DNA from 4 places in the Nocardioides panzhihuensis genome. Region 2 is predicted to be linked to each of the others. Evidence: predicted binding sites of a transcription regulator. Region 2 holds the regulator's gene; each other region holds the start of a gene.
The links. Region 2 encodes LexA, which represses DNA repair genes until DNA is damaged. Its sites were predicted from a motif close to TCGAACANNTGTTCGA; they were not measured.
Positions count from the first base shown of each region.

Region 1: recA (recombinase RecA) is a predicted target of LexA. The motif match lies at 3,077-3,092, and genes of this name have one in related genera.
Region 3: BJ988_RS03905 (DUF222 domain-containing protein) is a predicted target of LexA. The motif match lies at 3,557-3,572, and genes of this name have one in related genera.
Region 4: BJ988_RS05825 (SAV_6107 family HEPN domain-containing protein) is a predicted target of LexA. The motif match lies at 3,672-3,687, and genes of this name have one in related genera.

Region 1 is NZ_JACBZR010000001.1:2,748,685-2,755,995, reverse strand. Features, by position in the region: gene BJ988_RS13135 (MFS transporter) at 1-932, shown strand, start outside; gene BJ988_RS13130 (DUF305 domain-containing protein) at 983-1,624, opposite strand; gene BJ988_RS13125 (DUF6153 family protein) at 1,719-2,180, opposite strand; gene BJ988_RS13120 (DUF4396 domain-containing protein) at 2,311-3,036, shown strand; gene recA (recombinase RecA) at 3,286-4,344, shown strand; gene BJ988_RS13110 (RecX family transcriptional regulator) at 4,412-5,116, shown strand; gene BJ988_RS13105 (phosphoribosyltransferase family protein) at 5,113-5,613, shown strand; gene BJ988_RS13100 (GNAT family N-acetyltransferase) at 5,638-6,333, shown strand; gene BJ988_RS13095 (PPK2 family polyphosphate kinase) at 6,373-7,215, shown strand; gene BJ988_RS13090 (HipA family kinase) at 7,295-7,311, shown strand, end outside.
Region 2 is NZ_JACBZR010000001.1:5,977,468-5,984,778, reverse strand. Features, by position in the region: gene BJ988_RS28350 (vitamin B12-dependent ribonucleotide reductase) at 1-1,310, opposite strand, end outside; gene nrdR (transcriptional regulator NrdR) at 1,501-2,001, opposite strand; gene BJ988_RS28340 (hypothetical protein) at 2,400-3,272, shown strand; gene BJ988_RS28335 (LysM peptidoglycan-binding domain-containing protein) at 3,473-3,865, opposite strand; gene lexA (transcriptional repressor LexA) at 4,046-4,813, shown strand; gene BJ988_RS28325 (MXAN_6640 family putative metalloprotease) at 4,993-6,549, shown strand; gene BJ988_RS28320 (helicase C-terminal domain-containing protein) at 6,631-7,311, opposite strand, start outside.
Region 3 is NZ_JACBZR010000001.1:829,819-837,129, forward strand. Features, by position in the region: gene BJ988_RS03885 (alpha/beta hydrolase) at 1-579, shown strand, start outside; gene BJ988_RS03890 (class I SAM-dependent methyltransferase) at 576-1,220, shown strand; gene BJ988_RS03895 (LURP-one-related family protein) at 1,239-1,811, shown strand; gene BJ988_RS03900 (inositol monophosphatase family protein) at 1,821-3,053, opposite strand; gene BJ988_RS03905 (DUF222 domain-containing protein) at 3,635-4,789, shown strand; gene BJ988_RS03910 (IS110 family RNA-guided transposase) at 5,004-6,089, shown strand; gene BJ988_RS03915 (ribose-5-phosphate isomerase) at 6,631-7,149, shown strand; gene BJ988_RS03920 (Fpg/Nei family DNA glycosylase) at 7,157-7,311, shown strand, end outside.
Region 4 is NZ_JACBZR010000001.1:1,244,996-1,252,306, reverse strand. Features, by position in the region: gene BJ988_RS05845 (transglutaminase TgpA family protein) at 1-346, shown strand, start outside; gene BJ988_RS05840 (DUF3040 domain-containing protein) at 524-892, opposite strand; gene BJ988_RS05835 (Y-family DNA polymerase) at 1,038-2,321, opposite strand; gene BJ988_RS05830 (methyltransferase domain-containing protein) at 2,376-3,101, opposite strand; gene BJ988_RS05825 (SAV_6107 family HEPN domain-containing protein) at 3,139-3,579, opposite strand; gene BJ988_RS05820 (hypothetical protein) at 3,770-4,363, opposite strand; gene BJ988_RS05815 (DUF4126 domain-containing protein) at 4,485-5,120, shown strand; gene BJ988_RS05810 (FAD-dependent oxidoreductase) at 5,117-6,442, shown strand; gene metF (methylenetetrahydrofolate reductase [NAD(P)H]) at 6,456-7,311, opposite strand, start outside.

The sequences.
Region 1 (7,311 bases), 3.2 Mb from region 2:
TCGGCTCGATGACGCTGCTGCTGGTCGGCGCGGTGCTGCTCGGCGCGACCACCGCGGCGAACAACGGCGCCCGCTACGCGGCCACCGACCTGGCACCTGCGACCAGCCGCGCGCGAGCGCTGTCGGTCGTGGTCTGGGCGACCACGTTCGGCGCGGTCATCGGGCCCAACCTGACCGGTGTCGCCGAGCTCTTCACCGACGCCGTCGGGATCCCGGTGCTCACCGGGCCGTTCGCCCTCGGCTCGGTCGCGATGCTGGCGGCAGCGCTGGTGGTCGGGGTCTTCCTGCGACCGGATCCGCTGCTGGTCGCCCGGGAGGGGGCTCCGCCCGCGGAGACGCCGAAGGGAACGAGCTGGCGCCGGGCGCTCGCCGTGATCCGGGAGCGTCCCGCGCTCGCCGCGGCGGTCGTCGGACAGGCCGCGGCGCACGCCACGATGGTCGCGGTGATGGTGATGACCCCGCTCCACATGGAGCACGGCGGCGCCGGGCTGGAGGTCATCGGGTTGGTGATCAGCGGGCACGTCCTCGGCATGTTCGCCTTCGCTCCGGTCGCCGGCTGGCTCGCCGACCGCGTCGGCCGAGCCGACGTGATGGCGCTCGGCGGCGGGGTGCTCCTGGTGGCCCTGGTCCTGTGCGCCGCGGCGCCGCAGGGCAGCTCGGGGCGGATCTTCGTCGGGCTCTTCCTGCTCGGTCTCGGCTGGTCCCTGGCCACGATCGCTGCGGCCACCTCGGTGGCGGACCACACCCCGCTCGAGGTGCGCGCCGACGTCCAGGGCACCGCCGACCTGATCATGGGCGTCGCCGCTGCCGCCGCGGGAGCGCTGTCCGGAGTCGTCGTCGACGTGGCCGGATATCCAGCGCTCGCGCTCTGCGCGATCCTGCTGGTCGTGGTGCTGTTCGGAGCGGCGTACGTGGGGCGTCGGTCGGCCTGACACGCCTGTGACAGGGCAGGGCCGCTGGGCGGCCCTGCCCGTCAGCATCCTCAGCCGAGGAGCTTCTCCATGGTGTCGATCTCCTTCGTCTGGGACTCGATGATCGTCCCGGCCAGGTCGACGGCGGGCTTGAACCGGCCCTCGTCCTGCTCGGTCTCGGCCATCTCGACCGCGCCCTCGTGGTGCTCGATCATCATCTCCAGCCACATGTCCCGGAACTCGGCGTCGGAGGCGTTCTCGAGGGCGTCCATGTCCTCGGCAGACATCATCCCGGGCATGTCGTGGTCCATGCCCTCCATCGAGTCGGACGCGCTGCTGTCCTCGTCGCCGTGGCCCTCGTGGCCGCCGTTGACGTGGTCGCGCATGGTCGAAGGCACCTCCTCGCCCCACTCCTGGAGCCAGCCGGACATGGTCTCGATCTCGGGGCTCTGGGCCGCCCGGATCTCGTCCGCGAGCTCCTGGACCTCGGGCTCGAGCTTGCGGTCCATGGTCAGGTCGACCATCGACATCGCCTGGGCGTGGTGCTGGATCATGTCGGTCGCGAAGGTGACGTCGGCCTTGTTGTGCTCGGTCTCGGAGAGCTTTTGGGGCTGATCGGCCCCGTCGCTGCCGCCGCAGGCGGACAGCGTCAGCAGCACCGCCAGGCCGGCCGCGGCCAAGGTCGTGCGGGTGAGGCTACGTTGCGTACGCATCTGTTGTTTCTCCTTGTCAGGTGCTGTTTGCGGGCATCGCTGACCCAGCTGCGGACCGCGGGCGTGGCCCGGGTCGCGGCTGAGTCGAGACCGCTCAGCACCTGATGACGGAGTAGGCCCACACCGAGGGCGGGCCGGTCGCCAGACGTGTGATCAAGGGGGTGGATCCGGCCGTCCGGGACCAGCTGCGGCTGCGGCTGAGCCACCACACCGGCGTACGCCGCCACAACCTGCTCAGGAGCAGCACGCCCGCGGCGAGCAGGAACGCAACGCACAGCATCATCGCCGTGTGTTCCTCGCCTCCGGGGCCTCCGGCGTGGCCGGGCGCGACGGAGCCGGCGTGGCTGGCGTGCTCGGCGTGGTCCAGAGCGTGGGTGTGCCCCACGTGGACGGCCGGCAGGCTCAGTGAGGCGTGCTCGCCGTCGGCGCGGGTGCCGTGGAGGCTCAGCGCGTGCATGGCCAGCAGGCCGGAGACCGTGACGACGACCGCTGCGAGCAGACCGACGCGTACGACCATCCCGGTCGTCCGCCGCCGTCGTCCTGCTGCCGTCCACACACAGCACACCTTAAGGAGTCGATCGTCCGCGGACAAAGCGGGCTCGTAGCCCGGTTCCCCCTTGCGGTTCATACCCCCATGGGGTATGAATTGGGTATAGAGATCCTGAACGAACGAGCAAGGGAGCGACATGACGTCGCATGACGGGCACCTGCACGCCGGACACGACCACGCAGGACATCAGCACTCGACGCATGAAGGTCATGGTGAGCACGGCGACCACGGCGACCATGGGGGACACGCCGGGCACGGCGGTGGCGTGAACGCGATGGCGGCGAGCGCCACGCTGCACTGCCTCACCGGCTGTGCGATCGGTGAGATCGCCGGGCTGATGATCGGCACCGCGATCGGGCTCAGCACGGGGTGGACGATCGCCCTGGCGGTCTCGCTGGCGTTCGCCTTCGGCTACGCCCTCTCGACCCTGCCGCTGCTGAAGTCGGGCCTGGCCGTCGGTGCGGCGTTCAGCGTGGTGCTCGCCGCCGACACCCTCTCGATCGCGACCATGGAGCTGGTCGACAACCTGGTCATGGCGCTCATCCCCGGGGCCATGGAGGCAGGTCTGGTCAACGTGGTGTTCTGGCTCGCGATGATGATCGCCCTCTCGGTCGCCTTCGTGGCGGCCTTCCCGGTCAATCGATACCTGCTCCAGAGGGGCAAGGGACATGCGCTGACGCACCAGTACCACGGCGCGGAGCCGGTCCAGGAGGGCTTCCGGCGCTACCTCCCCTCGTTCTCGAGCGGTGGCTTGGCCGCGGTGATCGTCGCCTTCATGCTCGGCGGCCTGTCGGTCGCCGTCGCTGACGAGATCGCCGGCGACCCGACTCCCGCTGAGCAGGTCGAGATGGAGGGCCACTGAGGATCCCGGCAGGCTCGACACGCCCGAACAGGTGTTCACATCGAACGCTTGTTCGGGTTAGTGTGTGGTGGTAGGTGGAGTGTGTTTCATGCTTTCGCCCCACGCAGAACAGGGCTGTGAGACACCGTGCCGGAGGGTCCCGTTCAAAACTGTCGGTGGTCCCGTCTAGCGTCTGCCTTGATGACGACGAAGACACGTGGCCAAGCGGCAGGCAAGGGGAAGAAGTCTGCCCCTCAGGAAGGAAAGAACATGGCGGCAGGTGACCGCGAGAAGGCATTGGATGCCGCTCTCGCCAACATCGAAAGACAGTTCGGCAAGGGCTCGGTCATGCGGCTGGGCGATGAGACCCGGGCTCCGCTGGAGGTGATCCCGACCGGCTCGATCGCGCTCGACGTGGCGCTGGGTCTGGGCGGCCTGCCTCGCGGGCGGGTCGTGGAGATCTACGGTCCGGAGTCCTCGGGTAAGACGACGGTGGCCCTCCACGCGGTCGCCAGCGCGCAGCGCGCCGGTGGCATCGTGGCCTTCATCGACGCCGAGCACGCACTCGACCCGGAATACGCGAAGAACCTCGGCGTCGACACCGACGCCCTGCTGGTCTCCCAGCCAGACTCGGGTGAGCAGGCCCTGGAGATCGCCGACATGCTGATCCGCTCGGGCGCGCTCGACCTGATCGTCATCGACTCCGTCGCGGCGCTCGTGCCGCGGGCCGAGATCGAGGGCGAGATGGGCGACAGCCACGTCGGCCTGCAGGCTCGACTGATGAGCCAGGCGCTGCGAAAGATGACCGGAGCGCTCAACAACTCCGGCACGACCGCGATCTTCATCAACCAGCTGCGCGAGAAGATCGGCGTGATGTTCGGCTCGCCCGAGACCACGACCGGTGGTCGCGCGCTGAAGTTCTATTCCTCGGTGCGACTCGACGTGCGCCGGATCGAGACGCTCAAGGACGGCACCGACATGGTCGGCAACCGCACCCGCGTCAAGGTCGTGAAGAACAAGGTGGCCCCGCCGTTCAAGCAGGCCGAGTTCGACATCATGTACGGGAAGGGCATCTCCCGCGAGGGTGGCCTGATCGACGTCGGTGTCGAGGCCGGCCTGGTCCGCAAGGCCGGCGCTTGGTACACCTACGAGGGTGACCAGCTCGGTCAGGGCAAGGAGAACTCCCGCAACTTCCTCAAGGACAACCCCGATCTGGCCAACGAGCTGGAGAAGCGGATCCTGGAGAAGCTCGGCGTCCTGCCGACGGTCGACGCTCCGGCCGAGGGCGAGGCGCCCGTGGCCGAGCCCGCCGGTGTCGAGGACTTCTAGGTCCATAGGCACCGACTGACCCGTGGCTTCGTCAGAGCGCAACCGTTCGTCCACCCAGGATCCCTGGGTGGACGAACGGCCCGCGCCCGACTGGCTTCAAGTGAGCCAGCCGTTCGCGACGGAGGAGCGAAGGGCTGAGCGAGACGAGGTTGAGCAAGCGTCACCGCTGAGCTCGCGAAGCGGTGTAAGCGCGTCGAAACCAACACAGTCCCGTCGCCGCAAACCTCGCCCCGCAGACCCGGCGGACCCCAAGAACGACCCCGAGCCCGACCACGAGGCGATCGCCCGCAAGATCCTCCTCGACGCGTTGACCGGACAGGCGCGCAGCCGCAAGGAACTGGCCGACAAGCTGGAGAAGAAGGAGGTCCCGCAAGCCCTGGCGACACGGCTGCTGGACCGCTTCGAAGAGGTCGGCCTGGTCGACGACGAGGCCTTCGCCAGAGCCTGGATCGCCAGCCGACAGCCGGGCAAGGGCCTGGCGCGGCGTGCCCTCGCCCAAGAGCTGCGCCGCAAGGGCATCGACGACGAGGTGGCCCGCGAGGCGCTCGACGAGATCGACCCCGACGACGAGCGCGAGGCGGGCCGGCGGATGGTCCGGCGCAAGCTGCGCTCCCTGGAGCGATTCGACGACCAGACCAAGACCCGGCGTCTGGTGGGGATGCTCGCTCGCAAGGGATACGGCGCCGGTGTGGCCTTCGCCATCGTTCGCGAGGAGCTCGCGCTTGCCGATGAATATGACGCCGGTGATGTCGTGCCAGAATCCGATCTGTGAGTGAGCAGCAAGAGCGCGAGATCCTGACCTATGACCTGTTCGGCAGCGCCGTACGCGACATCGCCCAGCAGGTGGTGGACAGCGGTTACGAGCCCGACATCGTGCTCTCCATCGCCCGCGGTGGCCTGGCCCTCGGGATGGGCCTGGGCTACGCCCTCGATGTGAAGAACCTGTCCGCGGTCAACGTCGAGTTCTACACCGGCGTCAACGAGCGTCTCGAGGTCCCGATGATGCTCCCGCCGACCCCCGCGGCAGTTGATCTGACCGGGATGAAGGTGCTGATCGCCGACGACGTCGCCGACACCGGCAAGACCCTGGAGATCGTGCACGACTTCTGCGAGGGCCACGTGGCCGAGGCCCGCACCGCGGTGATCTTCGAGAAGCCGTGGACGGTGATCAACGCCGACTACGTCTACAAGAAGACCGACCGCTGGATCGACTTCCCCTGGTCCTCCCTGCCCCCGCTCGTCGACCGCCGCGGCGGCCTCGCCCACTGACGCATCGCCGCTAGCCTTGTAGCCATGTTCACACCGGTCGCCGTCCACACCGGGAAGCAGCGCCTCGGCGGGGTGACGCGCCCGGGGGAGAGCTGGGCATCGGCGGCGTCGAGGATCGCCGGGCGCCCTGCGTACGCTCTGGACCTCTCAGGTGAGGTGAAGGAGTTCTCCTCCGACCCGATGCCCGTGGTGGCGCTGCGGCCGATGACCCGTGGCGACCTGCCGCACCTGGTCCGTTGGCTGAACGCGGACCACGTGCACCGGTGGTACGCGGTGGACGGCGACCCCACCCCCGACTGGGTCGCCGAGAACTACGGACCCGACATCGACGGCAAGACGCCGGTGACCTTCTGGGTCATCGAGGTCAACGGCCGCTCGGTCGGCTTCTGCCAGGACTACCGGATCAGCGACGAACCGGACTACGCCCTGCTCACCCCCGACCCGGACGCGATCGGCTTCGACTACGCGATCGGGGAGCCGGCCTTCGTCGGCCGCGGCATCGGGTCGCGGACGGCCTGGGTCTGGCTCAGCTCGATCCCGCGACGCTACCCCGGCGCGACGGCCTGCTTCGCCGCACCCGACCACCGCAACGCTGGCTCGCTGCGGATGCTCGCCAAGGTCGGCTTCGAGCAGGGGACCTGGTTCGACGAGCCCCAACCCGACGGCTCGACGACCACGATGGTCGGCTGCTCGCTGGATCTGCGGCGCGTTCTCGGCTGACCCGCCCCGGTCGCCCGGTCGCGGGCCTATCGTCGAGGCATGAGCCTTCTCGATGAGCTACGGCTGCCGGCCGGACCGGTGGACCTGCGAACGTACGACACCAACTCCGCGCCCGGTGTCGGCGCCGACAAGGAGACCGGAAAGCAGGTCCTCGCCGAGCTCGGCCCGACGCTGATCGAGCTGCAGACCAAGCTGTTCGCCTCCAAGGAGAGCGACGACCCCAGGCGGATGCTGCTCGTCCTGCAGGGGATGGACACCTCCGGCAAGGGTGGCGTGCTCAAGCACACCGTCGGGCTCGTCGACCCGGTCGGCGTGAAGATCACCAGCTTCAAGGCGCCGACCGAGGAGGAGCGGGCCCAGGACTTCCTGTGGCGGATCGAGAAGGCGGTGCCGGAGCCCGGCTACCTGGGTGTCTTCGACCGCTCCCACTACGAGGACGTGCTGATCGGCCGAGTCCGCGAGCTCGCCGCCCCTGCGGAGATCGAGCGGCGCTACGACGCGATCAACGACTTCGAGAAGCGGTTGGCCGAGGACGGCACCGTCATCCTCAAGTGCATGCTGCACATCTCGCCTAAGGAGCAGAAGAAGCGGCTCCTGGCCCGGCTGGAGGACCCCGCGAAGCACTGGAAATACAGTCCGGGCGACCTCGACGAGCGTCAGCTGTGGGACCGATACCAGGAGGCGTACGAGATTGCGCTGGAGCGCACCAACACCGAGTACGCTCCGTGGTACCTCGTGCCGAGCGACAAGAAGTGGTACCGCAACCTGGCCATCGGCGAGCTGCTCCTGGAGACCCTGGACCGGCTCGGCCTCGACTGGCCCGCGCCCCGCTTCGACGTCGCCGAGGAGAAGAGACGACTGGAAGAGGACACCATCTCGTGAGTGAGCGCCAGCGAGCGAGCCATCAAGGCGTCACGTGGCCGCGTCCGTATTCTGGCGCTTGCGCTACGGATGTGGCCGCGTGAGTCTGGGGACGGT
Region 2 (7,311 bases):
AGGTTGGCGTACCCGATGCCGAGCTGGCGGTAGTCGCGGGTGGTCTGGCCGATCGCCTCGGTCGGGAAGTCGGCGAAGCAGATGGAGATGTCCATCGCGGTGAAGACGACCTCGCAGGCCTGCTCGAAACGCACGGCGTCGAAGGTGTCGTCGTCCTTGAGGAACTTCAGCAGGTTCAGCGACGCCAGGTTGCAGGAGGAGTTGTCCAGCGACATGTACTCCGAGCACGGGTTGGAGCCGGTGATCCGGCCCGTCTCCGGGTTGGTGTGCCAGTCGTTGATGGTGTCGTCGTACTGCAGACCCGGGTCGGCACACTCCCACGCGGCGATCGAGATCTTGCGGAACAGCTCGCGGGCGTCGATCTCCTCGATGACCTCACCGGTGGTGCGGGCACGGAGGCCGAACTTCTTGCCCTCCTCGACGGCGCGCATGAACTCGTCGGAGACGCGCACGGAGTTGTTGGCGTTCTGGTACTGCACGGACGAGATGTCCTTGCCGCCCAGGTCCATGTCGAAGCCGGCGTCGCGCAGCGCGCGGATCTTGTCCTCCTCGCGCGCCTTGGTCTCGACGAACTCCTCGATGTCGGGGTGGTCGACGTCGAGCACGACCATCTTCGCCGCACGGCGGGTGGCGCCGCCGGACTTGATGGTGCCCGCGGACGCGTCGGCGCCACGCATGAAGGAGACCGGGCCGGAGGCGGTGCCGCCGGAGGACTTCAGCAGCTCCTTGGAGGAGCGGATGCGGGAGAGGTTGAGACCGGCACCGGAGCCGCCCTTGAAGATCAGGCCCTCTTCCTTGTACCAGTTCAGGATCGAGTCCATGGAGTCGTCGACCGAGAGGATGAAGCAGGCAGAGACCTGCTGGGGGGACTCGGTGCCGACGTTGAACCAGACCGGCGAGTTGAACGCGAAGTGCTGGTTGACCAGCAGCCAGGTGAGCTCGCGACCGAAGAGGTCGGCGTCGGCGTCCGTGGCGAAGTAGTCGTTCTCCTTGCCGGAGGCGACGTAGGTGTTCACGACCCGGTCGATCAGCTGCTTCAGGCTCTGCTCGCGCTTCTCGGTGCCGAGCGCTCCGCGGAAGTACTTGGTCGTCACGATCGTCGAGGCATTGATCGACCAGAAGTCGGGGAACTCCACGCCGGTCTGCTCGAAGACGGTCGCGCCGGTCTTCCAGTTCTTCTGGACGACGTCGCGTCGCTCCCAGGTGATCTCGTCGTACGGGTGGACGCCCTCGGTGCTGAAGATCCGCTCGATCTTCAGCCCTGCGCCCGCCTTCGTCGACGCCTGTGCCTCTGCTGCCGTGTCTATCATTTCGTTCCCCCTGTTGTCATCGATCGCTGTGCTGTGCTGCTGGTCGGTGCTGATGGTGGAGTCTCCTGTTGCGCCCGTTCGGGCTTCGTACTTCTTGTTCTGGGTCGTGCTGGATGGCCCGGACAGGTCGCTTCCCCACGGCCTGCCCGGGCCGGTCTGTGTGCCATCTCGATTCAAATGGCCGTGGGATCTAGTCGGTGCCCACCGGAGCCTCGACCGGATGTTCTGCCTCGAAGTCTTGGACTTCCCGTTCCGTACGCAGCATCTGGATCTCGCGCTCGAAGTCGTCCGCCGACCCGAAGGCCCGGTAGACGCTGGCGAAGCGCAGATAGGCCACCTCGTCGAGCTCGCGCAGCGGCGCGAGGATCGCCAACCCCACCTCGTGGCTGGGAACCTCGGCCAACCCCTGGCTCCGCAGCGCCTGCTCGACCTCTTGACCGAGGCAGGCGAGCTGATCCTCGGTGACCGGGCGACCCTTGCAAGCCTTGCGTACGCCGTGCACCGCCTTGTCGCGGCTGAACGGCTCCGCTGCGCCGGAGCGCTTGGCCACCATCAGCTGCATCTGCTCGACGGTCGTGAACCGCTTCCCGCACTCCTGGCAGACCCGGCGGCGCCGGATCTGGCCACCCTCCTCGGCCACACGGGAGTCGAGCACCTTGGTGTCGCTGTGTCGGCAGAACGGACAGTGCACGGTCGAGCCCCTCTCATGAAGCCTGTGGATCCAGGCCGTCTCAACGGCGGCCCGAGCCTGTGGAACCTGTGGATACGAGCGTGGACCCCTGTGGAACAACACCCACATCGCTGTGAGTCATCCACCTGTTCATGTGAACTAGATGTGGATAACTACAGCCGTGTAACTACTAGATGTAGTGGTAACCGTACGCCCGCCCCTCAGCCGATGCAAGCGCGGGGCGGGTTTCCCGCCTGCACGGCGTGTCGCCGGGCCAAACACCGAAAGATTCCGGTTCAGGGGCACCGAACTGGGCTCCATGCGTAAGAATGACCCCCGTGACAAACATCTCCGGAGGAAATCGCGTCGGGTCGCGGAGAGGCACGCGCCCCAGAAGCGGTCCCCGGCCACCTTTCATCTTGCCTGCGATCGCAACACTGGTCTCCCTGATCATCTGGGGAGTGCTGGTGTGGGTCGCCGTCGGTTTCGGGGCCGACGCACGGGGAGGCGATTCCGGCGCCTGGGTGAAGCTCGCCATCGCAGCGGTCGCAGCAGTCGCCTGCCTCTTCCTGACCTTCACCTTCGCCGGGAAGGCCTGGCGGGCCCTCACCGGCTCCCCCACCCCACCGCCCGCCGACGACTACGCCGGAAACCACTCCAACGCCTACGTCGAGGAGCAGGACTATCCGGGCCAGACCTACTCGGAGCAGGACTACTACGGCACCGGCTCCTACGGCTACGAGGACACCGGCTCCTACAACCGACACAGCACCGACACCGGGAGTCAGCAGCAGCCGTACGGCGGCACCGGGAGTCGCTCGGCCTACAACACGGACACGGGCTCCCAGTCGCCCTACGGCTACCCCGGGGACGATCAGGGCTACGGCAACACCGGCAGCCGAGCCGCTTACGGCGCATCGGCCTACCAACCGCCGACCAGTCCTCCGCCGACCCCGCAGCCCTACTACTCCAACCCCTCGACGCCGACCTCGACACCACAGAGCACCCCGGGGTACGCATCGCAGGGATACACCACCGACGGCTATCCCACCCAGCAGGCCGCAGCCCCGCAGTATCAGTCCGGCGCCTACCAGGCGCCGATCAGCTACGGCCAGACCGGCTCTCGGGCTCGACTGACCCAGGATCCCGCGGCAACCCAGGCGATGCCCGCCCAGCGGCAACCCCAGGACCCGTCCGACCAACCGGACGACGAGTGGCCGCCGCGACACGGCATCCGCAACAAGCAGTGGCCGCCGGCCGAGCCGGACAGCCCTTATCGCGGGCGTCACTGACACCGAAACAGCAGGCCCCGAAACAGCGAGAGTGCTGCAGACGCTTCCCATCGTCTGCAGCACTCTCACTTTCCCCGGTTGCCGGCTGCCAGGGTGCCCGCTGCGCGGGCTGACTCCCTCGCTCGGCGCGAGCGGACGAGCAAGCTCGCCGCTCGACCTCGCTCAGTCGTCTCGAAGGAGCAGCCGGACATCAATGAGCCTTACGGCGCGGTCGGCACGATCAGGGTCTGCCCGGACAGGAGCATCGAGGACTCGAGGCCGTTGAGCTCCTTGATCGTCTGCTCCATCTCCCGAATCGAGGCGTCAGTGCCGACGATGGCCTTCGCGGAGATGTCCCAGAGCGTGTCGCCATCACCGACGACCATCGTGTGGGCGGCGGAGTCAGGGCCAAGAAATCTGGCACTTTTTTCCGCACCGTTCTCCGCCGCGAACGCCACCTTCGCCCCGATCAGCGCGATCCCGAAGAGCACGACCAACGCGAACGCGAACACGACGACCCGTCCTCGCCGGGTGAGTCGCACCGTCGAGCGGCGCTCCTCACGCACAGGGCGGGGCGGTTCGGCTACGGGCAGCACATAGACGGTTGCACTCATCACGGCCTCCAGTTCACAAGTCTCTCGATCACGTGTTCGATCGAGCACATGTTCGAAGTTAGATCACGTGTTCGAACAACGCAAGTGGCGCGCCCAAGAATTTTCGAGCGCCGACACGCGTCACAGATGAGATCGAACAGATGTTTGAAGTAGTGGTGCCAGAGGGACTAATGTGATGACATGACCACGCAGAAGACAGGCACCGGATCAGGCGGTTCGAAGAAGAGCCGCGTCCGCGAGCTGCCCGATGGGCCGCCGGACGCGACCGGGCTCACGCCGCGTCAGCAGCGCATCCTCGCGCACCTGCGCGACAGCATCGAGCAGCGCGGCTATCCGCCCAGCATGCGCGAGATCGGCGCCGCGGTCGGGCTGACCAGCACCAGCAGCGTGGCCCACCAGCTCCGCGCGTTGGAGCAGCGTGGTCTGATCCGCAAGGACCCGAAGCGACCCCGCGCCCTCGAGGTCTTCCTCCCCGAGGTGATGGCTCACCGCAAGGCGATGTCCGGCGAGGAGCCCGAGACGACGGTCGCCGCCGAGGCCGCAGTCAACCCCAACCCCGACGCCACCATGGTCCCCTTGGTCGGTCGGATCGCGGCCGGTGGCCCGATCCTGGCCGAGGAGACGTCGAGCCAGCAGAGCGTCGAGGACGTCTTCCCGCTGCCCAAGCAGCTGGTCGGCAACGGCGATCTCTTCCTGCTCTCGGTCTCCGGTGACTCGATGGTCGACGCCGCCATCTGCGACGGCGACTTCGTGGTCGTGCGCCAGCAGCCGACCGCGGAGAACGGCGAGATCGTGGCCGCGCTGATCGATGGCGAGGCGACCGTCAAGACGCTCTCCCGCAAGGACGGCAAGGTCTGGCTGCTGCCGCACAACGCTGCGTACGAGCCGATCGACGGCACCCACGCGACGATCCTCGGCAAGGTGACGGCTGTTCTGCGTAGCCTCTGAGACCTGAACACTGCGTGAGATCCAGCCGCCGGCCCATACAGGGCCGGCGGCTGAGTCGTCTCCTGCAGCGCTCGGCACCACCCTCATGTCTCGCGGCCCGTCTAGGCGTTTCACCGGTGTAGGGTCGGCCCTCTGCGCTTAGACTGCCCTGGTCTGCCTTCCCGAACGTCTGGTATCTCATGCGAAACATTGCCCGCCGGATCAACCGCAAACAACGCTCCCTCGTCCTGATCGCAGGCATGGTCGTAGCCACGTTCGCGGCCACCATGCCCGCAACCGGGTCGACCCCGGCCGCGTCGGTGATGACCGGCGGGAACACCAGCGCCGAGCAGCCGGTGACGGAGAAGGCGGCCCGTGAGGCGCTCGCGGCGGCCAAGAAGGTCAAGCGCAACCAGTCGGTTCGCGGCGCGCGGCAGTTCGTGCCCGGGCGCCACGTCGCCGGCCGCCCCGACGCGACGATCGCGCTGGCCGACCTGTGGAACGCCAAGGACGCTCTGGACGGCTCCAACCAGACGGCAGCGCGCGAGCTGCTCGCCCGTCCCCGCGCGGCCAGCCAGACCTGCAGCGACGCGGTCTGCGTCCACTACACCCCGGGCAAGGGTGGCGACAGGGCCTCCGTGGCGTACGCGACCCAGGTCCGCGACGTGGTCACGAAGGTCCACAACATCTACGTGAAGGCGGGCTACCGCAAGCCCGCGGCCGACAAGTCGGTCACCCCGGGCAAGGTCGACATCTACCTGGAGAACCTCTACGACGAGGGCTACTACGGCTACTGCGCGCCGGAGACGAAGGTCTCCAAGACCGCCGCGACCGCCTACTGCGTCCTGGACAACGACTACGCCACCAGCGAGTACGGCTCCATGAACACGCCCACCGAGAACCTTCGCGTGACGGCCGCTCACGAGTACTTCCACGCGGTTCAGTTCGCCTACGACGCCGGCGAGGACCGCTGGATGATGGAGTCCACCGCGACCTGGGTCGAGGACGAGGTCTACGACAGCATCAACGACAACCGGCAGTACCTCGCCTACGGCCAGCTCGAGGACCAGCGCAAGCCGCTCGACAACTCCAACGTCTCCAACCTCGGCATCTACGGCAACTGGATCTTCTTCCGCTATCTCTCCGAGCGCTTCGCCAGGGAGCGGGGCGACCTGCCGGCAGTGGTCCTCGACGTCTGGAACCGGGCCCCGTCGACCTACTCCACCCTCGCGATCCGCCGGGCGCTCGCCGCTCGCGGCACCACCCTGAAGGAGCAGTACGTCCGCTTCGCCGCCGCCAACCTGGCCCCCTCGAAGACCTACAGCGAGGGCCGCGCCTACTACGCGCCGGTCTACGACGGCCGCATCGCGCTGCCCGCCAAGCGGCAGACCATCGGCGGCAAGTTCACCCTCAAGCACCTCACCTACGCTTCGCAGCGCCTCGTGCCCAAGAAGGTCGGCAAGGGCTGGAAGCTGCGGGTGAAGGTCGACGTGGCTCGTCGCGACGCCAACGCCGCCGTGGTCAGCGTCTTCCGCACCGACGGCACCCGGAGCGTCTACTACCTCAAGCCCAACCGCGACGGCATCGCCACGAAGACCATCAAGGGCTTCTCCTCCAAGCGGATCCGCAAGGTCGAGGTCACCTTCGCCAACGCGAGCAGCAACTTCAAGTGTGGCCAGGGCACCGCGTTCTCCTGCCGCGGTGTCGCTTCGCCCGACAAGGCCACCCATCGCTGGTGGGCGAAGACCTACCGCTGACGCACATCCCACGCCGAGCCGGCTCGTTCTGACGAGCCGACTCGGCGTGAGTTTTGGTCAGGACGAGCCGATACCGCTGGCTCAGGCAGAGGCCAGCTCGGAGAGCCGCTTGAGAGCCTTTCGGACGACATCGGGGTCGGTGGTGGCCCACATCGGCGGCAGGCTCGCCTTGAGGAACCCGCCGTAGCGGGCGGTCGCCAGGCGGGCGTCGAGCACGGCCACGACCCCACGGTCGGTGGTGGTGCGGATCAGCCGACCGGCCCCCTGCGCCAGCAGCAGCGCCGCATGAGTTGCTGCGACCTGCATGAACCCGTTGCCGCCGGCCTTGTCGGCCGCCTGCTGCCGGGCCGACATCAGCGGGTCGTCGGGCCGCGGGAACGGGATCCGGTCGATGATCACGAGCTGGCAGGTGTCACCGGGCACGTCGAGGCCCTGCCACAGCGACAGCGTCCCGAAGAGCACCGTATGCGGGTCGGCGACGAACTGCGCGGCGAGCTCGGGCAGCTGGGCGTCGCCCTGGGCCAGCGTGGTCAGGTGAGGCAGCTTCTGGCGCACGACCTCGGCGGCCGCCTCGGCGGCACGGCGTGAGGAGAAGAGCCCGAGCGTACGCCCGTCCGCGGCGTCGACCAGGTCGACGATCTCGTCCATGGTCTTGGCGCCCATGCCGTCGCGCCCGGGAGGGGGCAGGTGGCGGGCGACGTACAAGATCCCCTGCCTGCCGTAGTCGAACGGACTGCCGACATCCAGCCCGATCCACGGCAG
Region 3 (7,311 bases), 5.1 Mb from region 2:
GAGCACCCCTATCCGGCGGCGCCCGACGACGTCGACACGGTCATCAAGTGGCTGGGCAACGACCCGTCGCTGAGCGCGCTGCCTGCCTACGTCCACGGTGACAGCGCCGGCGGAAACCTCGCCCTCGTCGCCGCGTTGCGCAACCCCGGCACGTTCGCCGCCATGGTGCTGGTCTACCCCTTCCTCGACCCGTCGATGAGCACCCCGGGCTACGCGGTGGAGGGCGGCTGGAGCGAGGAGGCCGCCTGGTACTGGAAGCAGTACGCCGCGAGCGAAGCCGATCTGCGCAACCCCGACCTGGGCCCCTATCTCGCCGCCGACGAGGAGCTTCGCAACCTGCCGCCGACGCTCATCGTCAGCGCCGAGGGCGACATCCTGACCGACGAGAACGAGGACTTCGCGCTCCGGCTGGCGGATCTCGGCGTCGAGGTGGTCGCGTTCCGTGCCGTCGGGCAGATCCACGGCTTCTGGCGCCACGGGAAGACCTTCCCCGCCGCGGAGTCGGTGATGGCGATGACCGCTGCGTTCTTGAACCAGCGGGTCTCGACAGGCTCGACCACCGGGGGCAGGCGCCGATGACGGAGCCCTACGACGTCACCGAGACCAGGGCCGCCTACGACACGGTCTCCAAGGCCTATGCCGAGATCGTCGACCCAACGGTCACCGAGACCTCCTTCGACGCCGGGGTCCTCGACACCTTCGCTGCCTACGTACGCAACGACGGCGGCGGGCTCGTCGGTGACATCGGCTGCGGGCCGGGGCGGGTGACCGCCTATCTGGCCGAGCGGGGGCTCGACGTCTTCGGGGTCGACCTGTCGACGGGCATGATCGCGCAGGCCGCGGAACGGCACCCCGACCTCAGGTTCGAGGTCGGCGACATGGAGCACCTTCCGCTGCGCGACGGGGAGCTCGCCGGCGCACTGGCCTGGTACTCGCTCATCCACACCCCACCTGCGCGCCGGCCCGCGGTCATCGCCGAGCTCGCCCGCGTGACCCGGCGCGGGGGTCGGTTCGTGACGGCGTTCCAGGTCGGCGACGAGCACGTCCGCCACATCGGCGCCTACGGCCACGACGTCACCTTCGACGGCTACCGGCTCCCCGTGGAGGCGACCAGCGCGCTGCTCGAGGAGGCGGGGTTCGAGGTCACCGCGACCGTGGTCCGCTCCGCGGAGGACTGGGAGCGCACGCCGCAGGCCTATCTCGTCGCGCGCCGGCGCTGACGACGATAGGTTGCGCGCATGACGCAGCAGCCTTACCACGTACCCCGCTTCTTCCTTCGCCAGAAGGTCACGCCCTTCACCAACAAGTACGTGGCCCAGGCCGCCAACGCCGACGGCTCGGAGGGGCAGGTGCTCGCCTTCGCGCAGCAGAAGCGGCTGGCGTTCAAGGAGCAGGTGACGTTCTACGCCGACGAGTCGAAGTCGCAGGCGGTCTTCGCCTTCAAGGCGCGCGCGGTGATGGACCTCAACGCCGGCTACGACATCACCGACCCGAGCGGCGCGGCGCTGGGCTTCTTCCGCAAGGACTTCGGCAAGAGCCTGTTGCGCTCGACCTTCCACATCGAGGGTCCTGGGTACGCCGGCACCGGGCAGGAGCGCAACCAGCTGGTCGCCATCCTGCGGCGGTTCAGCGAGACCGACTTCCTGCCGATCCACTTCGACTACGTGTCCGCCGAGGGGCAGCCGCTGCTCTCGGTCGAGCGGCGGTGGGCGTTTCGTGACAAGTACACCGTCACCGTCCAGGACCCGCGCGTCGACTTCCGGGTCGCCGCCGCTGTCGCGGTTGCGATGGACGCGTTGATGCAGCGCTGAGCTCTTGGCTCAGGTCCGATCCGTCTGGCCCGTCCGGTCCAGGTGGGGGCGGACCAGGTCGAGGAGCTTGCGATGGGTGGCGGCGTCGGCCGCGGCGATCATCCCGCGGCCGGTGTGGATCGGGTCGCCGCTGAGGTCGGTGACGACGCAGCCGGCGGCCTGACACAGCGCGATGCCGGCGGTGAAGTGGACACTGCCCTCGAGATGGCCATCGGTGACGTACGCCGCCCGCCGGCCTGCCGCGACCCAGGCGACTGCGAGGGTCGAGGACATCACCCGCGGGCCGAACTCGGCTCGTAGGCGCGGGTCGGCGACGAGCTGTCCGCCGACGAACGGCCGGTCGAGCGGCCCGTCGGACTGGATGTCGACGAGGCGGGTGCGCGGAGTCGGGGAGAGGGCGGTGTCGCCGCCGCCCTTCCGCAACCAGGCGGCGGTGCCGTCGGTCCAGAAGATCTCCTCGCTGATCGGGTCCGCCGAGACCGCTGTGTGGACGCCGTCGGGCGTCACCAGCGCGACGTTCACCGCGGCGAGCGGGGTCTGCGCGGCGTAGTTGAGGGTGCCGCAGAGCGGGTCGACCAGCCATCGGCGCGCGCTGCTTCCGGTCCTGCCCGTCTCCTCGCCCTCGAAGGCGTCGTCGGGACGGTAGGTCGCGATGGTCTCCCGGATCGCCTTCTCCGAGGCGAGGTCGGCCTCGGTCGCGAAGTCGGTCGGAGACTTGTCGAAATGGCTCAGGTCGGTGCCGTACATCTCCCGCACCACCGCCGCCCCCGCCGTCGCCGCCGTGATCGCGACGGCCGAGTCCGGGAACGCTGCCCGGAAGGCATCGATCGCCGGGTCCGAGGAGCTCTCGGGCTCGTCGCCGATGAAGACCGCGACCACCTCGGCCTCGGGATTCGCTGTCAGCGCGGGCAGGAGCTTGTCGCGCCATCTCCACAGGTTGGGGTGGTCATACCCGACGTACGCCTCTGCCGGGGAGAGCAGCTCGATCGCCCGCTCGAGCTCCTGCCGGGTCAGCCGGTACGCCGCCGTCCCGCCCGTGTGCCCGACGACTGTCGCCATCACGACCGCCGGGAGGCGGTGGCCGTAGGCGTTGACCAGCGGAAAATGCTCCGCTGCCGGAGCGGACGCGGTCGACGGGACGATGCCTACGCCGTGCGCGGCTGGGGGCGCCCAGCCTTTGATCGCACTCTCGAACCTTGCTCTCGCCGCCAGGATCTCGTCCATGGTCTTCCATCGGTCCACGCGGGGGAATCTATCGGCTGGGGTCGGTCTGAGAGGGCGTTTGGCGAGACCACCCGCCTGCTGGTCGAGCCGGCGTCGTGCTGGTCGAGTTCGTCGAGACCTCACCCCGCTGGTCGAGCCTGTCGAGACCCCCTCGCCCCCGCTGGTCGAGCCGCCGGAGCCGCTAGGCGGAGGCGTGTCGAGACCAACACAGTTCCCTGCCGGATCGTCCCACCCGAAGGCCGGCGTGGGCCGCCGACCCGGCTTCGAGGGTCTTCTCGACCTGCCCCGGAGTCAAGGACGCCCTCCGGGCGCCGGCTCCGCCGGCCGCTTACGCGGTCCTTGACACCGGACCACGTCGAGAAAAAATTTGGCTGGCTATCGGGGCGGCGGCCCGGGTGTGGCGCGGAGGAATCTTGCTTGGGAAGGATGAGGTTGAAGGGGCGGGAGGGTGGCCCTTCGGGCCACTTATCATCCACAGGCTTGATGTCGTTCGCTCGCCACTAAAAGCGTATTTGACCTGCACAAATAGGTGTTCAAGAGCGCTTGGTCGGAGTAGAATCGGAGGCACTACGACACACCTTTGAAGGGAGGTAGCAGCCATGAGCATCGACCACTGGGGCACCAACCCCGGAGACGTCATCGAGTCGGCTCTTGCTGCCATCGAAACCTCCCTGGAAGAGCTGCTCGCGATGGACCCGACCTACTGGCACACCAGCCAGAAGAAAGACTTCCTCGCCAAAATGGAGAAGCTCCAAGCCCAACAAGCGGCGTTGACGCTGCGGGTGCTGGCTGTCTCGGGTGATATCGCCGCAGAGACCGGTGACAAGGACGCCTCGGCCTGGATGCGTGCCGAGCTGCTGGTCGACAAAGGTGCCGCGAGGTCGCAGATCAAGCTCGCCAACGCGGTGACGAAGTACGAGTTGGTTGCCGCTGGCCTCGCTGAGGGTGTCGTCTCTGAGGCGAAGGCCCGAGTGATCACCAAGGCCCTCGACAAGGTCGAGGCCAACCCGGTCGCCACCGTCGAGGACTTGGTTCTGGCTGAGAAGCTGCTGGTCGAGTACGCGACCCAGTTCACCACCAAGGAACTGCGGGTCATCGGCAAACGGATCCTGCTCGAGGTCGACCCCGCCCGGTTCGAGGCAGCCGAAGCCAAAGCACTCCTCGCCGAAGAGGAACGCGCCCAGCAGAAGACCGCCCTGCGGGTCTGGGACAACCACGACGGCACCATCGGCTTCGACGGTGTCCTCCCTGTTTCGATCGGGATGAGGTTCAAGAAGCAGGTCGAGGCCTGGGCTCAGCCGCGTAAGCAGCAGCTCGTCGACAAAGGTGCCCCGTTGCCGCCGTGGGAGCGGTTGATGGGCCAGGGGTTCGCCCGGCTGATCGAGACCATCGACCCGAATGCGCTGCCCCGCCATGGTGGTGACGCGACCGTCGTCAACGTCGTGATCTCGCTCGAGGAGCTCCGCAAGGAACTCGGCACCGCCACATTGGGCTACGACGAGATCAACGGCACCACCATCACCGCCGCCGAAGCCCGCCAGATGGCATGCAACGCCACCATCATCCCCTGGGTCCTCGGCGGAAACAGCGAGATCCTCGACGCCGGCAGGGCCAGCAGATTCTTCCAGCCCATCCAACGCAAAGCCCTCCGACTCCAACAGAAGTGCTGCCAAGCCGAAGGCTGCGACATGCCACCGGAATGGTGCGACGCCCACAGAGAGGATGTCGGTGCGTCATCTCGTGTGGCGGCCTGACTCTGAGCGCTCATTGACGGCGCGAGCATGAAGCGCGCCTGTCCTGAAATGGATTGGTCGACCGTTGCACGAGGTGGCGTGCTGTCAGACCACCGGCACGCTGGGCGTGACTTGATAGGAGCCTGCTAGGAACACGCCCATCTCTGTGTTGTCCGCCCTGGCGATGCCGGTGGTCTGTCCATCCACCCGACGAGGAGAGGACGGCATCACCAGCATGACGAATCGAAGCGAGGATCGCGAGGTGATCGGCGGCGTCGATACCCACGGCGCCACTCACCACTGCGCTGCGCTCGACGCGCGAACAGGGAAGTTGCTGGGCGACAGCGAGTTCCCAGCAACTGCGAAGGGCTACGCCCAAGCCCTCAAGTGGCTGCAGCGGTACGGGAGGGTCGAAGCGGTCGGGGTCGAGGGAACCGGGTCTTACGGAGCAGGGCTCACCCGGTACCTCACCAGCCGCGACGTGGTCGTCATCGAGGTCGTCCGCGCGAACCGTCAGGCCCGGTATCTGCAGGGCAAGTCGGACCCTCTAGACGCGATCAATGCTGCGCGCGCCGTGCTGGCCGGCATGGCCACCACGGTCCCCAAGACACGCAACGGGAACGTAGAAGCGATCCGAATGATCCAAACCACCAGGCGCAGCGCCTCGAAAGCACGCAAGGCCGCGATCAACCAGATGCACGGCCTGATCTACTCCGCTCCCGAACCACTGCGCGAACAGCTGCGAGGGCTCAACCGCGCCGCACTGGTTGCCCGCTGCTTACGCCTGCGACCAACGACCTCAACCCAGTCCGGGGAGCTGACAGTCATCGCCAAGACGATGCTGCGCCGACTCGCACGGCGCGTTCAAGCTCTCGATGAAGAGATCGAGGAAGCCAACCAGCAACTCACAGAACTCGTTCAACACGCAGCGCCCGCCCTGCTCCAGGTCTTCGGCGCCGGACCTGAAGCAGCTGCGCAACTCCTGACCACCGCAGGAGAGAACCGCGACAGGATCTCAACCGAGGCCTCACTCGCACGCCTCTGCGGTGTCGCCCCGATCCCAGCCAGCAGCGGCAACACAACCCGGCATCGACTCCACCGCGGCGGCGACCGGAGAGCCAACTCCGCGATTCACATGATCATCATCAACCGGCTCCGATGGCACGAACCCACCAAGGCCTACGTCACCCGCCGCACCGCCGAAGGAAAGACCAAAAGCGAGATCATCCGATGCCTCAAGCGCGCGGCCGTCCGCGAGCTCTACCGCGCTCTCCTGACAGACCTCAACAAACCAGCCGCAGAGCACGAACCCGCCGCTTGACATGCATAGGAGCATCCACCTCGACCCATGGGCCGCAGGCGGAAGAACGGATCTGAAGGACGGGGTCTTGCTCTGCCCGCACCATCACCGACTGGCGCACAACCCTGCCTATGTTCATGAGCGGCTACCCGACGGCACGGTCCGGTTCACTCGCCGCCCCTAAACCAGCAGCGTGAGACCCAACCCATCAGGCCCGCCTGCGCGGGCATCTTTCGCCTGCCCAGACCGTCAACGCCGCTTGGGCGCTCGATGCGGACCGGCCCCTGCCCCTCGCAGCACACCGGCCACGACCCCCAAACCCGTGCTCAACCGAAATCCGCTGCGCCACACCCCGCCGCCGACCCGATAGCCAGCCAAATTTCTCGCCGGATCACGGTGTCAAGGACCGCGATAGCGGCCGGCGAAGCCGGCGGCCGAAGGCCGTCCTTGACTCCGGGGGCCGGCGTGAACACCATCCATAACGGGTCGGCGGCCACCAGCCCCTGCGAAACACCAACCACCAAATCCGAAGTTGAGCCGAGCGTAAGAGAGGATGGACGCCATGCGCGTCCACATCGGCTGTGACCATGCCGGTCTCGAACTGAAGTCCCATCTGATCAACCGTCTGACGGAGCTCGGCTATGAGCTTGTCGACCATGGCCCGTTCGTCTATGACGCACTCGACGACTACCCGGTCTTCTGCATCCGGGCAGCCGAGGGCGTGGTCCGTGACCGGGAGCAGGGGCTGGACAGCCTCGGGGTCGTGATCGGGGGGTCGGGCAACGGTGAGCAGATGGCGGCCAACAAGGTGACCGGCATCCGGTGTGCGCTCGCCTGGAGCGAGGAGACCGCCAAGCTCGCTCGTGACCATAACAACGCTCAGGTCGTCGCGGTCGGTGGCCGGATGCACAGTCTCGAGGACATGACGAAGTTCGTCGAGATCTTCCTGGCCGAGCCGTTCAGCGAGGAGGAGCGGCACGTACGCCGCATCGATCAGCTCCACGCCTACGACGCCGACGGCGTGCGGCCGGCGCTTCCCGAGTCGGCCAAGGGCCTGGGGCCGGCCGAGGACCAGGACTGATCCGGGGATGCCCGAGGGGCACACCCTCCACCGCCTCGCTCTCGACCTGAGCGATGCGTTCGCCGGGGAGCAGGTCCGGGTCAGCAGCCCGCAGGGCAGGTTCGCCGACTCCGCCGCCCTCCTGGACGGTCAGGTCCTCGTCGGGGCCGAGGCCTGGGGCAA
Region 4 (7,311 bases), 4.7 Mb from region 2:
GGCCGAGCTGGGTGACACCGCGATCGACCTGGGTCTGCCCTGGTCCGGGACCCGATCACCGCGGGAGGAGGCCACCGGGCTCGCCCCGCACCTGCGAGATCGCGAGCCGATGACCGCGCTGCAGCGGATCGTCACCGCCGTCGAGCGCAATCGCTACGCCGAGCGTCGCGACATCGCGACGGTCGGGGACGACGTACGCCTGGTCTCGGCCACGCTCAGGGAGCACGCCGACCGCCGTGCGCGGCGTCGGGCAAGCCTGTGGCCGGCGTCGGTCTTCCGCCGCCCGACGTCACCGGCTGCCGCCGGACCGGCGGCGCGGTCCGAGCGGGAGCTGATCTCGTCTTAAGGCTTGCTGACGTCTAGTGGCGCGTCCTGGAAGTTCCTGGATGCTTGGCGTCGCCAGGGTGCGTGCATCGCAAGGCCGGCGACGCGAAGTCATACCGGGCGTCTTCCGAGCGGCGCCAACGCCGCGAGGTGCGTGCCATGGCGGCGCGAAGCGCCTAGGAACTTCTGGGACGCGCCACTAGAGATCGTTGTCGCGGCGACGCTGTTTCCAGCGTTCGCTGGCCCGGTCCAGGAACGAGCTGCGGGGCTCATGATCCCCGTCGTCCTCCTCGACCGTGGCGGCGCCGCGCAGAGCGGTGAGCAGCACGGAGGTCGAGGCCAGCATCACCAAGAAGCCGACCACCCCGATGACCCACATCCGCGAGATCACACCGGCCATCAGCAGCGCGACTCCACCGGCGAGCACGACGCCCGCGATGACCGCATGCCGACGTTGGGCACGGCGCAAGGCCGTGCCTCGGAGAGCGGAGGCGAACTTCGGGTCCTCCGCCGAGAGCGCGCGCTCCATCTGCTCGAGCAGGCGAAGCTCCTCTTCCGAGAGTGGCACCGTACCTCCCATGTCCTGTTGGGGCATCTCCAAGTCTAGGCTCGCCACCCTGAAGGCGGTAGGGAGCCCCGAAAATTCTTGCCCCTCGACGTTCTGCCACATGGCACAACCTGTGCTGATTGTGTCAAGCAAACCGGCTGTCGCGTCAACCCTGGCCGTCGCGGAGAAGACTCGCCCGACGTACGAGGCTGGATCCGAAGCGCTCAGCGACCCGGTCTGCGGCGCGGTCGGCCTCGGACCAGCCTCGTTCCCGCGCGCCGAGCTCGAGCTGTCGGTCGGTCCCTTCGCGCGCGACGAGGTGCTCGACCCGGACCCCGACCAGGCGTAGCGCCCGGCCGCGGAGGTTCAGCTCGTCGTAGAGGCGGACGACCGTGGCGTGCACCTCCTGGGTGACGTCGGTGGGGTCGGGCAGGGTGCGAGAGCGGGAGATCGTCTTGAAGTCGGTGAACCGCACCGTCAACGCGACGGTGCGGCCGACCGTGCCGGCCCGCCGCATCCGCCGGGTGACCCGAGCCGAGAGGCGCAGCAGTTCGCGGACGATGTCCTCACGGTCGCTCAGGTCGTGGCCGAAGGTCTCCTGGGCGCCGGTGGATCGATCCGCGCTTCGCGCGGTCACTCCCTCGCTCGGCGCGAGCGGACGAGCAAGCTCGCCGCTCGACCTCGCTCCGGTCGTCTCCGGCACGCCCAGCCCCAGCCGTCCGGTCAGCTCCCGCCGGTCGGCGCCGGTGGCGAGCCGGTGCAGGTGGCCACCCAGGCGCGGGCCGAGGATCTGGTGGAGCGTCGGGACCGGGGTGCGGGCGATGTCGCCCACCGTCTCGAACCCGAGCCGCCGGAGCCGGTTGCGGGTGCTCGGACCGACGCCGTAGAGCTCACCGACATCGAGGGGGTGGAGGAACCCGGGGATGTCCTCAGGCCGGACGATCACGACGCCGTCGGGCTTGGCCTTGCGGCTGCCGACCTTGGCCACGCTCGGCGTCGGCGCGACGCCGACCGAGCAGGTGATGCTCAGCTCTTCGGCGATCTGGCGCCGGATCCGCTCCGCGATCCGTTCGGGGCTCCCGAAGAGCCTGATCGCACCGCGCACGTCGAGGAACGCCTCGTCGACGCTGACCACCTCCACCAGCGGGGTGGCGCGGCGGAAGATCTCGCGGACCTGACGAGAGACCTCGGCGACCTCACCGAAGTCGAGACGGACCGAGACCAGCTGAGGACACAGCCGTCTCGCCATCGCGCCGGGCATCGCGGCCCGCACGCCGAAGGCCCGGGCCGGATAGTTGGCGCAGGTCACCACACCACGGGCGTGTCCCCCGACCACCACCGGCTGGTCCCAGAGCTCGGGCTGGTGCCGGATCGCCACCGACACGAAGAACGCGTCCATGTCGACATGGAGGAACGGGGTGGCCTCCGGAGCGCCGGCGGAGGAGGTCAACCCGATCCTCCGAGGACGCAGACCAGCGCCGACTCGGCGTAGCGAAGCGAGCCGCTAGCGAAGCGAAGCGAGCAGATGCACCTGAGTGGCCATCGGCAGGTAGTCCGCCCGGGTAGAGGCCCGCTGCTCCAGGTCCACGAGCGCCGCGGACGCCGCAGGATCGGCGTCGAGCAGCGACCCGGGGACGTGATCGATGAACACACGTACGCCGCGGACGTCCGAGACCTCGAAACCTGCCGCGTCCAGCAGCCCGGTGACCTCGCCGAGCGAGAACCGGCGGCCCGAGCGCCCCTGCGGGGTGGTGTCGTCGAGGAGCTCGGCGGCCTGCGCGAAGTGACCGGCCAGGGCTCGGGAGAGGACGGCGGCGGTGCGCTGGGCGACCAGCAGGCTGAGGGTGCCGCCGGGACGGAGCACCTCGCGGATCCCCGCCAGTGCCGCCTCCGGGTCGGGGACGACCTCGAGAACGCCGTGGCAGAGCACCACGTCGGCGCCGCTGGGGTCGGCGACGTCGGAGAGGGCGGCAAGATCACCTTGGCGCGCGTCGACCGAGACACCGGCCTCGCGGGCGCGTCGGTCGAGCGCGGCCAGGGCATCGGGGCTCGGGTCGACCACGGTGACCGTGTGACCGAGCCCGGCGACGCGTACGGCGGAGGTGCCGGTGCCACCGCCGATGTCGAGGACGTCGAGCGAGCCGGAGGCCAGGACCGGGTCGAGCGCGTCCCAGACGGCGACGGTCCGGGCGCCTGCCCGACGACTGGTTGATGCGGAGCCAGCTGCCATGGGGCCAAGCGTAGGCCCTGTGCCCACCTCACCTGAATCAGCCCACGAGGCGGTCGTGCCGAGGCCGGCTGACCACCGAGGCGTGGGCCATCAGCCCGAGGGACTCCTCGACGACGGCGAGGAAACGGTCGGCGTCACGCACCTGGTCGTCGGCCTCCTCCGCGGTGACCGCCCGGATCGAGCCGGCCTCCGCAGCGGCACGCTTGGCTGCGCCGGCAGCGAAGTAGTCGGCCCACTCGGAGAGCTCGGGCGCCAGCTTCTTGAGGCGGACCCAGGCGTTCCACGGGCGGCGGCGACCGGCGGGGCTCGCGGCCGCGACGGGGTCGGTGCGGGCCGCGATCAGCGCGGCGGCGGCCTGGAGCGCGGCGACGTGCGCCATCGCGTACCTGCTCGGCACGTCGTCGCCCACGATGGCCTCCGCGAGCGACTCGGTCGCGCGGAAGAGGTAGCTGTGTGTCGTCGCCGGCAGCAGATGCATCGGGGTCGTCCTTCTCGCTCACGGTCGACCCCGCAGTGGACGGCTCCGGCGGGCGCCGGGGGTCGAGGACGACGCCCGCCAGAGCCTGTTGTTCGAACATCTGTTCGAACACAAGATCAAACTACACCCCGCCACCGACAGTCACAAGACGTTTCGGAGACGGGGTGTGTCGACGAGCGCTGCGGGTCGCTCAGTCGTCGGCGACCATGCCGCGGATCTGGTGCGGCGGGTGGATGTAGCGCGTGTTCGCCGGCAGCCACATGACCACCAGCAGGGCCGCGGCGATGACGATCGCGATCGCGGTTAGCACGGTGATGATCACCGGCGGGCCGGTCAGGATGCCACCGACGCTGGCCACGGCGGAGATGAACACCAGGAAGGTGATCGTGATGCGAGACCACTCGAAGCCGTTGCGGAGGAAGACCGCGAGCACGCCGAGCATGCAGGCCATCACCCCGAACAGCGTGATCGCGGGGGCGATGAACGCCGGCGCGCTGATCCGGTTGTCGGTGGGCGGGTTGATCAGGGCTTCGAGCCCCTCGGTCTCCAAGATGCGCTTGGCCGAGGGGTTGCCCTCTGCCCAGGCGCGCACCAGGTCATCGGAACGCAGCACCATCACCACGACCACGACGGCGCTGAACGCGACCAGCCCGATGATCAAGCGAACCGCCCACGTCATCTCCCGCGGCACGGGTTCAGCCGCGAGGGCGGCCACCTCTACGGCGGCCTCGGGGTCCTCGTTCACGACCACACCTTCGTTCTCGTCGGGTGTCGTCATGGTCATCCGGTCTCCTTGCCACGTGGGGGTTTCCTCGGTATCGATCAATCCATTCTGCCGTACGGGTGACAACGGAGGTAAATACGGAGCGTGGCGATCGATCTTCGGCGTAGGCCAAGATGTCCCCATGGAATCTCTAGCGCTGACCTTCTCCAGCGGGTGGGCCAGTGGCATCAACGCCTACCTCGTCGTGCTGGTGCTCGGCGTCGTGCAGCGTGCGACGGGGGCCGAGGAGATCCCCGACGTGCTCGGCACCTGGCCCGTGCTGACCGCCGCGGGGGTGATGTTCGCGATCGAGTTCGTCGCCGACAAGGTGCCCTACATCGACTCGACGTGGGACTCGATCTCCACGGTGATCCGGCCTACGATCGGCGCCGTGATCGGCGTCCTGCTCGCCGGTGAGGCCGATTCGCTCGGTGCGGCGGTCGGCGGCGTCGTAGGCGGCACGTCGGCGCTGATGTCGCACCTGATCAAGGCCAGCGAGCGGCTGGCGGTCAACTCCTCCCCCGAGCCGGTCTCCAACTCGGTGGTCAGCGTGGCCGAGGACGGCCTCGTCCTCGGCGTGGTCTGGCTCGCCACCCAGCACCCGCTGGCCGCGGCCGGCATCGCCGCCGTGATGCTGGTGGCCGGGCTGGTGCTGATGTACTTCGTCGTCCGAGCCGTTCGCGGCGGCTGGCGCAGGCTGACCCGGCGCGGAAGACGCGGGTCCGAGCCGCCCGGCGGACCGTCCGACGGCGCGACCAAGCCCTACCCCGTCCAGTGACGCGCGTAATCGTCCTCGGGGGCGGCTACGCAGGGATGGCCAGCGCCGCGAGGCTGGCCAAGCTCGGCCACTCGGTGACCCTCCTGGAGGCCTCCGGTCAGCTCGGTGGCGCCCTGGTGCCGGTGCGCGAGGAAGGGTTCACCTGGGACGCCTCGGCGACCTCGACCCTGCTGCCCGCGGTGATGCGCGACCTGTTCCGAAAGTCCGGACGGCCTGCGGAGCGTGAGCTGGAGCTGGTGCCGATGGACGTCATCCGTGAGCACCGGTTCGCCGACAAGACCTCGGTCGCGGTGCCCGGCGGCACCCGCGGAGCCCAGCTGGCGGCCTTCGACGGGCTCGGACCGGGAATCGGCCAGCAGTGGACCGACTACGTCGCCCGGTTCAGCGAGGACTGGGAGGTCCTGCGCAAGCACTACTTCGAGGTGCCGTGGGAGCCCTCCGCGCTGCCGTCGGCCGTCGCAGAGCGGTTCCGGTCTCGCGAGACCCTCCACAAGCGGCTGCGCAAGACGTTCAAGGACGAGCGGCTTCGGCTGGTCGCGGGGCATCCGTTCGTCGCCGCGGGGCAGGAGCTGCGCGACGTACCTGCCTGGGCGGGGCTCACCGCCTACCTCGAGCAGCGCTTCGGCGGCTGGCGCGTCGAAGGCGGGATGGGGGTCGTCGCCGAGGTGCTCGCGGCCCGGATGACCACCCGCCGGGTCTCGGTGCAGACCGCGACCCGGGTGGAGGACATCATCCTCCGCGGCGGGAGGGCGGTCGCGGTCAGCACCACCGACGGCGAGATCGATCTCGGCGTCGACGGAGCGGTCGTGGTCGCCCTCGACCCGCGCTCGCTGCCGGCCCTGCGGCCCCTGGTGGAACGCACGCTGCCGGCGATCCCGCCGATGACGTTCCACCTCGGGCTCGCCTCGCTGCCCGACCATCTGCTCGACCTGCCCGACGAGCTGGTCCTGCACGGCGAGCCGACCCTCGTCGTACGCACCCGAGGGATCGCTCCCGAGGGACAGCACGCCTGGACGGTCCACTCCTACGGCAAGCTGATGGAGGACGTCCTGCTGGCGCTGGCCCGCCACAAGGTCGACCTCCGCGAGCATGTCGTGCACCGTGTCGACCTGGGCGCCGCCGAGCTCGTACGCCGCTGGCGCGGGTCACCTCTGGGCGTGAAGTGGGAGGGGCGGAGCACGGTGTTCCAGCGTCTCGGACCGCGCACACCCATCCCGAACGTCTACGCCGCCGGCGCCCACGCCACACCCGGCTCCGGGCTGCCGTTCACGGGGCTGTCGTCCGCGCTCGTCGCGCAGTCGATCGGTCCCAGCCAGAGGTGAGCGCCAGCGGTTTCTAGGGAGTGACGTTGAGCTTGGCGAAGATCTCCAGCGTCGCCCTGGAGCGGTTGAGCGTGTAGAAGTGGAGCCCCGGCGCGCCGCCATCGAGGAGCTCCTGACACAGCTCGGCGGCCACCGCGATGCCCTCGGCACGGATGTCGGCCGGCTCCGGACCGGCGGCGGTCAGGCGCTCGACGATCTCCTCAGGGACCTCGGCGCCGATGAGCTCGCTCTGGCGACGGATGGCGGCGAGGTTCAGGATCGGCATGATCCCCGGCAGGATCGGGATGTCGACGTCGCGGGCGCGGACCCGGTCGACGAGGCCGAAGTAGTCGGCCGCACGGAAGAACATCTGGGTGACCGCGAACTCGGCACCGGCCTCGGCCTTGGCGACCAGCACGTCGGCGTCGGCCTCGATCGACTCGGCGCTCGGATGGCCTTCGGGGAAGGCGGCGACGCCGATGCGGAAGTCGCCGCGCTCCCTGGCCAGCCTCACCACGTCGATCGCGTAGTCGAGGCCACCGGCGGTCGGCGTCCACTCGGCACGCGGGCCGTCGGCGGGGTCGCCGCGCAGCGCCATCACGTGCGTGACGCCCTGCGCGGCGTAGGAGTCGAGGATCGCGGCGACCTCGTCACGGGTGTGGCCGACGCAGGTCAGATGGGCGACGGGCAGCAGCTCGGTCTCGGCGGCGATCCGGCCGGTGATGGCGACGGTCTTGTCACGGGTCGAGCCGCCGGCGCCGTAGGTGACGCTCACGAACGTCGGACGGTAGGGCTCCAGCGCACGGATCGCGTTCCACAGCTGCTCCTCGCCTGCCTCGTCCTTCGGCGGGAAGAACTCGAAGGAGAACGAGCGGTCGCCCTCGTTGATC